DNA from 2 places in the Shewanella sp. KJ2020 genome. Region 2 is predicted to be linked to the other one. Evidence: predicted binding sites of a transcription regulator. Region 2 holds the regulator's gene; the other holds the start of a gene.
What was found. Region 2 encodes MetJ, which represses methionine synthesis genes. Its sites were predicted from a motif close to TAGACGTCTAGACGTCTA; they were not measured.

Region 1: serA (phosphoglycerate dehydrogenase) is a predicted target of MetJ. The motif match lies at 1,994-2,011, and genes of this name have one in related genera.

What each region holds. Positions count from the first base shown of each region.
Region 1 covers NZ_JAKUKD010000030.1:73,590-76,996, forward strand. Annotated here, with positions in the region: gene ygfZ (tRNA-modifying protein YgfZ) at 1-537, opposite strand, end outside; gene serA (phosphoglycerate dehydrogenase) at 676-1,905, opposite strand; gene MJO46_RS15715 (DUF2238 domain-containing protein) at 2,060-2,668, shown strand; gene MJO46_RS15720 (LuxR C-terminal-related transcriptional regulator) at 3,332-3,407, shown strand, end outside.
Region 2 covers NZ_JAKUKD010000015.1:318,389-321,795, forward strand. Annotated here, with positions in the region: gene metB (cystathionine gamma-synthase) at 1-757, opposite strand, end outside; gene metJ (met regulon transcriptional regulator MetJ) at 970-1,284, shown strand; gene MJO46_RS10430 (sulfite exporter TauE/SafE family protein) at 1,392-2,135, shown strand; gene nrfD (NrfD/PsrC family molybdoenzyme membrane anchor subunit) at 2,278-3,225, opposite strand; gene MJO46_RS10440 (4Fe-4S dicluster domain-containing protein) at 3,228-3,407, opposite strand, start outside.

The DNA.
Region 1 (3,407 bases), on a different contig from region 2:
GGCATCAAATACGCTCAGCTGTGATTGAGCCACTAAAGCCGCTGCGGCTTCTGGGGTTAATACTAAGATAAAACGATCAGCGTCTTTTAATATCGCCCCCTGATCTACCAAGGTCAGTTCTTGGGTTACCTCACCAAAATGCTCGCCTACGAACAGGCTAGCTTGTTCGCCAGCAACACCGAGCAGAGTCCATTCAGCGGATGCATTGCTTAGGGTCGCCTTGCTAAATACGGCATATTTTTGCAGTTGGGGTAAATCGACTTCGATAACATCCCTTGGCATCAGCATAAAGAGCGCTTCTTGGATGGCAAAGGTTCTAAAACTGGCCAACATTTTACCCTTAGGGTCACAATGAGCGCCCCAGCGCCATTGGTTAGCGGCTAATGAACTGATATCTGCGGTCACTTGGCCATGGATAAAACTGCGGCCCTGTTCTCCAACCACTTTGATAAGGCCCATATGGGATAAGTTGGCAAGCATAAGTGGAGGCAAGGAAGCGTCCAGATCCCAATGGGGTGTAGAAACAGAAATAGTCATAGCGAGATCCTGAAAATGAAGACGATGTGAGAGGCTAGATTGTAACGGAATTCCTGTAGGCTCAAAAGCATAAGGCGCACATATCTTAGAATGAAATGTGCGCCTTAGGTGAAGCGAGTGTGCGAGCGATTTTACAGACTAGAAAAGCACGCGGGTACGCAATGTGCCTTCAATCGCCTTCAACTCTACCAAGGCCTCTTCGGCTTGGTGAGTGTCGACTTCCATCACCACATAACCAATCTCTGCGGTGGTTTGCAGATATTGCGCGGCAATGTTGATGCCCTTTTCCGAGAAGGCTTGGTTGATTTTGATCAGCACGCCAGGGCGGTTTTGGTGGATATGCAGTAAGCGCGAGGTGCCTTTATGCATGGGCAGTGACACTTCAGGGAAGTTAACCGCAGACACGGTCGAACCGTTATCTGAATACTTAGCTAACTTGCCGGCGACTTCGATACCAATGTTTTCCTGGGCCTCAGCCGTGCTGCCACCCACATGCGGCGTCAGCAATACGTTATCTAAACCGCGCAGTGGGCTGATAAATTCATCGTCATTCGATTGCGGCTCGACGGGGAACACATCGATTGCGGCGCCCGCGAGGTGACGCTCTTTTAATGCAACGGTTAAGGCATCGATATCGACCACAGTACCCCGTGAGGCGTTGATAAATATGCTGCCTTTGCGCATAGCGGCAAATTCGGCGGCGCCTATCATGTCTTTAGTTTGAGGGGTTTCAGGGACGTGTAAGCTCACAACATCAGCCTGTGCCAGCAGTTGCTCCATTGAATGCACTTGCTGCGCGTTACCTAAAGGTAATTTGTCTTCGATATCGAAGAACACCACTCGCATACCTAGCGTCTCAGCCAGAATACCCAGTTGAGTACCAATATGGCCGTAACCAATCACACCTAAGGTTTTACCACGGACTTCGTAGCTGCCTGCGGCGGTCTTCATCCAGCCGCCACGGTGGGCGATGGCGTTACGCTCAGGGATCCCACGCATCAGCATAATGATTTCACCAATCACTAACTCGGCAACACTGCGAGTGTTAGAAAATGGCGCGTTAAACACTGGAATACCCAGGGATTCGGCGGTGGCAAGATCAACTTGGTTAGTACCAATACAGAAGCAGCCAATCGCGATCAACTTCTCGGCACGTTTCAGCACTTCGGCAGTTAATTGAGTACGCGAACGAAGCCCCACGAAATGCGCATCCTTGATGGATTCAATTAATGCTTCATCGCCTAAAGAGGCTTTGTGGTATTCGATATTGGTGTATCCAGCACGCTCAAGTACATCGACCGCAGATTGGTGGACGCCTTCCAACAGCAGGATCTTGATCTTATCCTTGTCCAGCGAATGTTTCGCCATGATATGGGTACCCTCTAATTAATAGAAATGTTTCTTATGATATGCTGACAGCCTTCCTCCACCAAAGTAGCACTTTTTTTGCTCAGTGTGGAGGGCTAGATGGCTAAAGTTAATATTCTAAATTTAGAACAATATCGCATAAGAGGAAAAAACATTGAATAACAAAATTGCTTGGTGCGGTATTTACCTCTCAGTTCTCGTCTGGTCGGCGATAAATCCCGCAGATCCTTTTACCTGGTGGCTCGAAGCCTTGCCCGCATTAGTGGCAGTACCCATTTTATTTTTTACTCGTAAACGCTTTCCACTCACACCCTTAGTCTATTTTCTAATCCTAGTACATTGCAGTGTTTTATTTGTGGGCGCCCATTACACCTATGCCGAGGTGCCTTTGTTCGACACTATTGCCCAGTGGATGGGATCGGAGCGCAATAATTACGATAAGGTAGGTCATTTTGCCCAAGGCTTTATCCCTGCGCTGTTGGCGCGTGAAATTATGTTACGTAATCAAGCCGTTAAGCCTGGTGCTTGGTGTGCATTTTTGGTGACTTGTTTTGTATTAGCATTTTCAGCTTTCTATGAGTTGATTGAATGGTGGGTTGCGGCTGCAACGGGTGAGGGCGCCGAGGCCTTTTTAGGCACCCAAGGTTATGTATGGGATACCCAATCCGATATGTTTTTAGCATTAATAGGTGCGATAGTGGCGTTGCTGCTGTTATCTCGCCAGCAGGATAAGCAAATCGCTAAGCTGTTGGCACACTCCTAGCCAGTTCTCCTAGCCAGTTACTCTTAGTTAATTACTCTTAATATGGGAATTTATGCCCTCAAAGTGCTGACTTTTAGGGCATTACCACTCTCCAGAACACAGAACTTAATGTTAAATTTTTGTGTAAACTTTCGATTGATGTTTATATATACCCAAGCTACCTGAAGATACGAGTTTCAGAGCGCCGAGGGTGCTTCAATTCAAGGCGCATCAATGAAAGAATGTCGGCCACCTTTTGAATTGATGCAACACGGAAGTGGAGTGCCCTAGGCGCTCCGTTCCGGCGGGTTTTAACGCACTTTATTCAGCGTTGGTTATTTTTAACTTAGCCCGCTAGGTCTGCAAATAACCGCCTTGCCTAAAGTGCGTTAAATTCCCGCTGAATCCTGCATCTTCAGGTTGTTTGGGTATAGGCTAATGTGTAGTGACTGACATCTTCTTTGTCACGGTTTAGTATTTATCACTCTATAGGCTGTATATCTTAGTGAGTTAGTCGAACGTACTACATATAAATAGTGATTATTAGTACATTTGGGCTATGGCATTCATTGGGTAACTAGTCAAAATGGCTAGGTTAATGAAATGTTTAATGCCTGCGTTGCAGGCAATTTTCATCAGTTTCATGCAAAAGAGAAACAAGTACTTTTCAGGGAGAAGAGTTAAGTGAGCACAATCAATGAGTTGGTTTTCTTACATCAAGTGGCTGCACCTTGCCATTTAGCGATACTCGCAGAGTCCA
Region 2 (3,407 bases):
GAATGCGCACAGCGAGAGTGCGTAGGCCGCGCAGGGTTAAGTAACTATCAAATGCTGAGCCCGTTAAACCTAGAGTGTTCGACCACCAATGTAAGCTTTCACCGATTTGTGCATCTTTGGCGACCACAGCGCCGCCAACCACATCGCTGTGACCATTGATATATTTAGTAGTGGAGTGGATAACGATATCCGCGCCTAACAATAGGGGTTGTTGCAATATCGGCGATAAAAAGGTGTTATCAACCACCACCAGTGCGCCGACCTCATGGCTCGCCTTGGCAATGGCTTCGATATCCACCACACGCAATAACGGGTTCGATGGGGTTTCGAGCCACACCATCTTAGGATTCTGCGCGATAGCGGCGGCTAACGCTTGGCTGTCGGTTTGATCGACCACAATCAGCTTAAACTGGCCTTTCTTCGCCAAGTTGGTAAATAAACGGTAGGAACCGCCGTAACAATCGTGGGGCACGACCAATAGATCATCGGGGCCAAGCAAAGTCGCCACTAAGGTAATGGCCGCCATGCCAGTGCAGGTCACTATGCCAGTCGCGCCCTTTTCTAATTGGGCTAATGCTTCACCTAAAATGCAGCGAGTTGGATTGCCTGAACGGCTGTAATCAAATTCGCGGGGATTTTTATGACCATCGAAGGCGTAATTAGTCGACAAATAAATCGGTGGCACAACTGCGCCATATTGAGTATCGCTTTCGATACCCTGACGCACTGCCAGTGTGGCTAATTGACGCTCTGCCATGGGTGGACTCCTAAATTCGGTAGACTGATAGAGATGTCTGGACGTCTAAATGTACCTAAGCCCAACCCTATCGTCAATAGGCGTTAAGACGTTTAGACGTCTAAACATAAAGAAATCTGTTTGCAATCCCCAAGAAATAGTAGCAATAATTTGACTGTTGTTTGTAAGGGTTTAAAATCTGCCCCGAATTTAGCGTTATAACAGGTGAGTCAATGACTGAATGGAATGGGGAATACATCAGCCCCTATGCTGAACATGGCAAGAAGAATGAACAAGTAAAAAAAATTACTGTGTCTATTCCGCTCAAGGTGCTTAAGGTCCTCACGGACGAACGTACTCGTCGTCAGGTCAATAATTTGCGTCACGCCACCAACAGCGAGCTGTTGTGTGAGGCATTCTTGCATGCCTATACAGGCCAGCCATTGCCTGATGATGCCGACCTCTCAAAGGACTGCCCCGACAGTATTCCAGCAGAAGCTAAACGCCTGATGGACGAAATGGGAATAGAGTGGGAAGACATGGAGTAACGCTCAGGCGTCCATAATCCTGCCGTAACTAATTATTAGGGATCGTTAATGCTCATCCACTGTGGTGGGCTAAAGTAACGATCCCTATTTTGTTTTGATGGAATCCTATGTTTTCCTTGATAGATCCACAAACGCTTGCCATCGCGTCTGTGATTGTGTTTTTAGGGGCCCTCACCCAGAGTCTGATTGGCTTTGGCCTTGCCGTGGTTGCCAGCCCTTTACTCTATATTGTCGATCCCCAATTAGTGCCCGCCCCCGTAATTGTGATGGGATTTTCCATCGCGCTACTCACCCTATTGCGTGAGCGCGGCCACTTAGAATTCAATGGCTTGCAATATGCGCTCCTAGGTCGCGTGCCCGGCGGTTTTATCGGCGCAAGCCTATTGCTATTTGCACCTCAAGCTATCCTTGGCCTTGCGATTGCCGCCATTGTGACTGTCGCAGTTATCCTCAGCCTGTATAAATTCAGCCTGCCGGTAAATAAGAAAACCCTCTTCGGCGCGGGTGTCGTCTCGGGGATTTTTGGCAATATTGCCGCTATTGGTGGGCCGCCGATGGCAATTTTATTATCGGGTAAAGATGCCTCGCAATTTCGTGCCGCACTATCGGCCTTCTTTATCTTTAGTTCGACCATTGCCTTGGCGATTCTTGGGGTGACGGGCCTACTCGAAATCAAGCACTTTTGGCTGTCGCTAATGCTATTGCCCTCGGTCTTTTTAGGCTATCTCGTGGCGGGCAAACTGGTGGGAAATGTGGATAAACATAAGACCAAGATGGCGACCTTAGCCCTCTGCGCTATCAGCGCCTTAGTGCTCACGGTCAAATCAGTGATTGAGTTATTACCGCAATAACCTCCTGCCAATTGCAACCAATCGCAGCCATAAAAAAAGCACCGTTTAACGGTGCTTTTTGTTGCTGTGGATACGAGCTGTCATCCATTCGAGCATCACTTAATCGCATTTAAGTGATACTTATTGCTCTAGCATCAATACGTTAGCTTAAGTAGCTTTGGCCCGCATACACAATAAAGTGTCTTAAGGCGAGTACGCCCGTTAAGCTCGCACAGGCCACCATAATCATCGCGCCCTTAGTGTGGCGAGTCGCGGCGGGTAGTAGCATAAACAGCAACGGAATACCAAAGCCAATTCCGACAACGCCTATCCAGAACACGCTTGCCCATAACCCAGAAGTTAACGATGCTAAGGCCGCAGCCGCCGCGCCGCCCTTAAAGTACAAGGCGCAGAACAACATAAACAGGAACATGATTTCGATTGCCATCACTGGCAATTCTAAGCCATGCATTTTGGCTAAGGTCTTGTCGTGGCTATCGGTCTTAAACAACAAGAGTGCCAGTACCGCATTTGCCGCAGCGCCCGCCGATAGACCTGACACTAAAAACAGCGCAGGCAGTACCGCAGTGTTGAGCATAGGATAAGCATTCATCGCCGAAATTAAGAAGCCAGTGTAAGCCCCTACGCCAATGGCGAGGACAAACAACAATACTTCCATTAGCTTTCTAAATGGCATAAGTAACTTAGCGATAGGCGTTAAGAAACCCAAACCCCATTTTGGTAAGTCATCCCGCAGCACAATAATGGCGTATGCAAAGGCCAAGGGAGAATACGCCAGCAGCGCCAACACCCCGATTGCCATCACAGACTGGAAGTTATAGTTAATCAAGATTAACCAGAAATGGAATGGCTTAGTTAAGTCAAACACTAAACAAACTAGACCTAAGCTAATTGCCACAGGCCCAATAATGGCTGCCGCCTTAAGAATACTGCTTTCGGCTCCCGCGCTGAGCTCCTTATTCGCCCAGCGCAAACCAATGCCAATTAATAAACTGCCCGCGGATAACCCCGCCATAAACAGGTAAACGGCGATGACCCAGTGCCAAGTGACGGGATCATATTGCGCCATATCGCCCCAAGTATTGTTCATAATCAAATCCCCCCTCTTTTGGTAGGAACGCGATACACCCTAGGTTTAGTGCCCAAATGGGTTTTATCTTGGTAAGTGATTTTGGTATTGAGCATGATGGCCACTTCACTCTTAGGATCATTGGCATCGCCAAACACAAGCGCATCGGTTGGACACACAGTCACACAGGCAGGCTCTTCGCC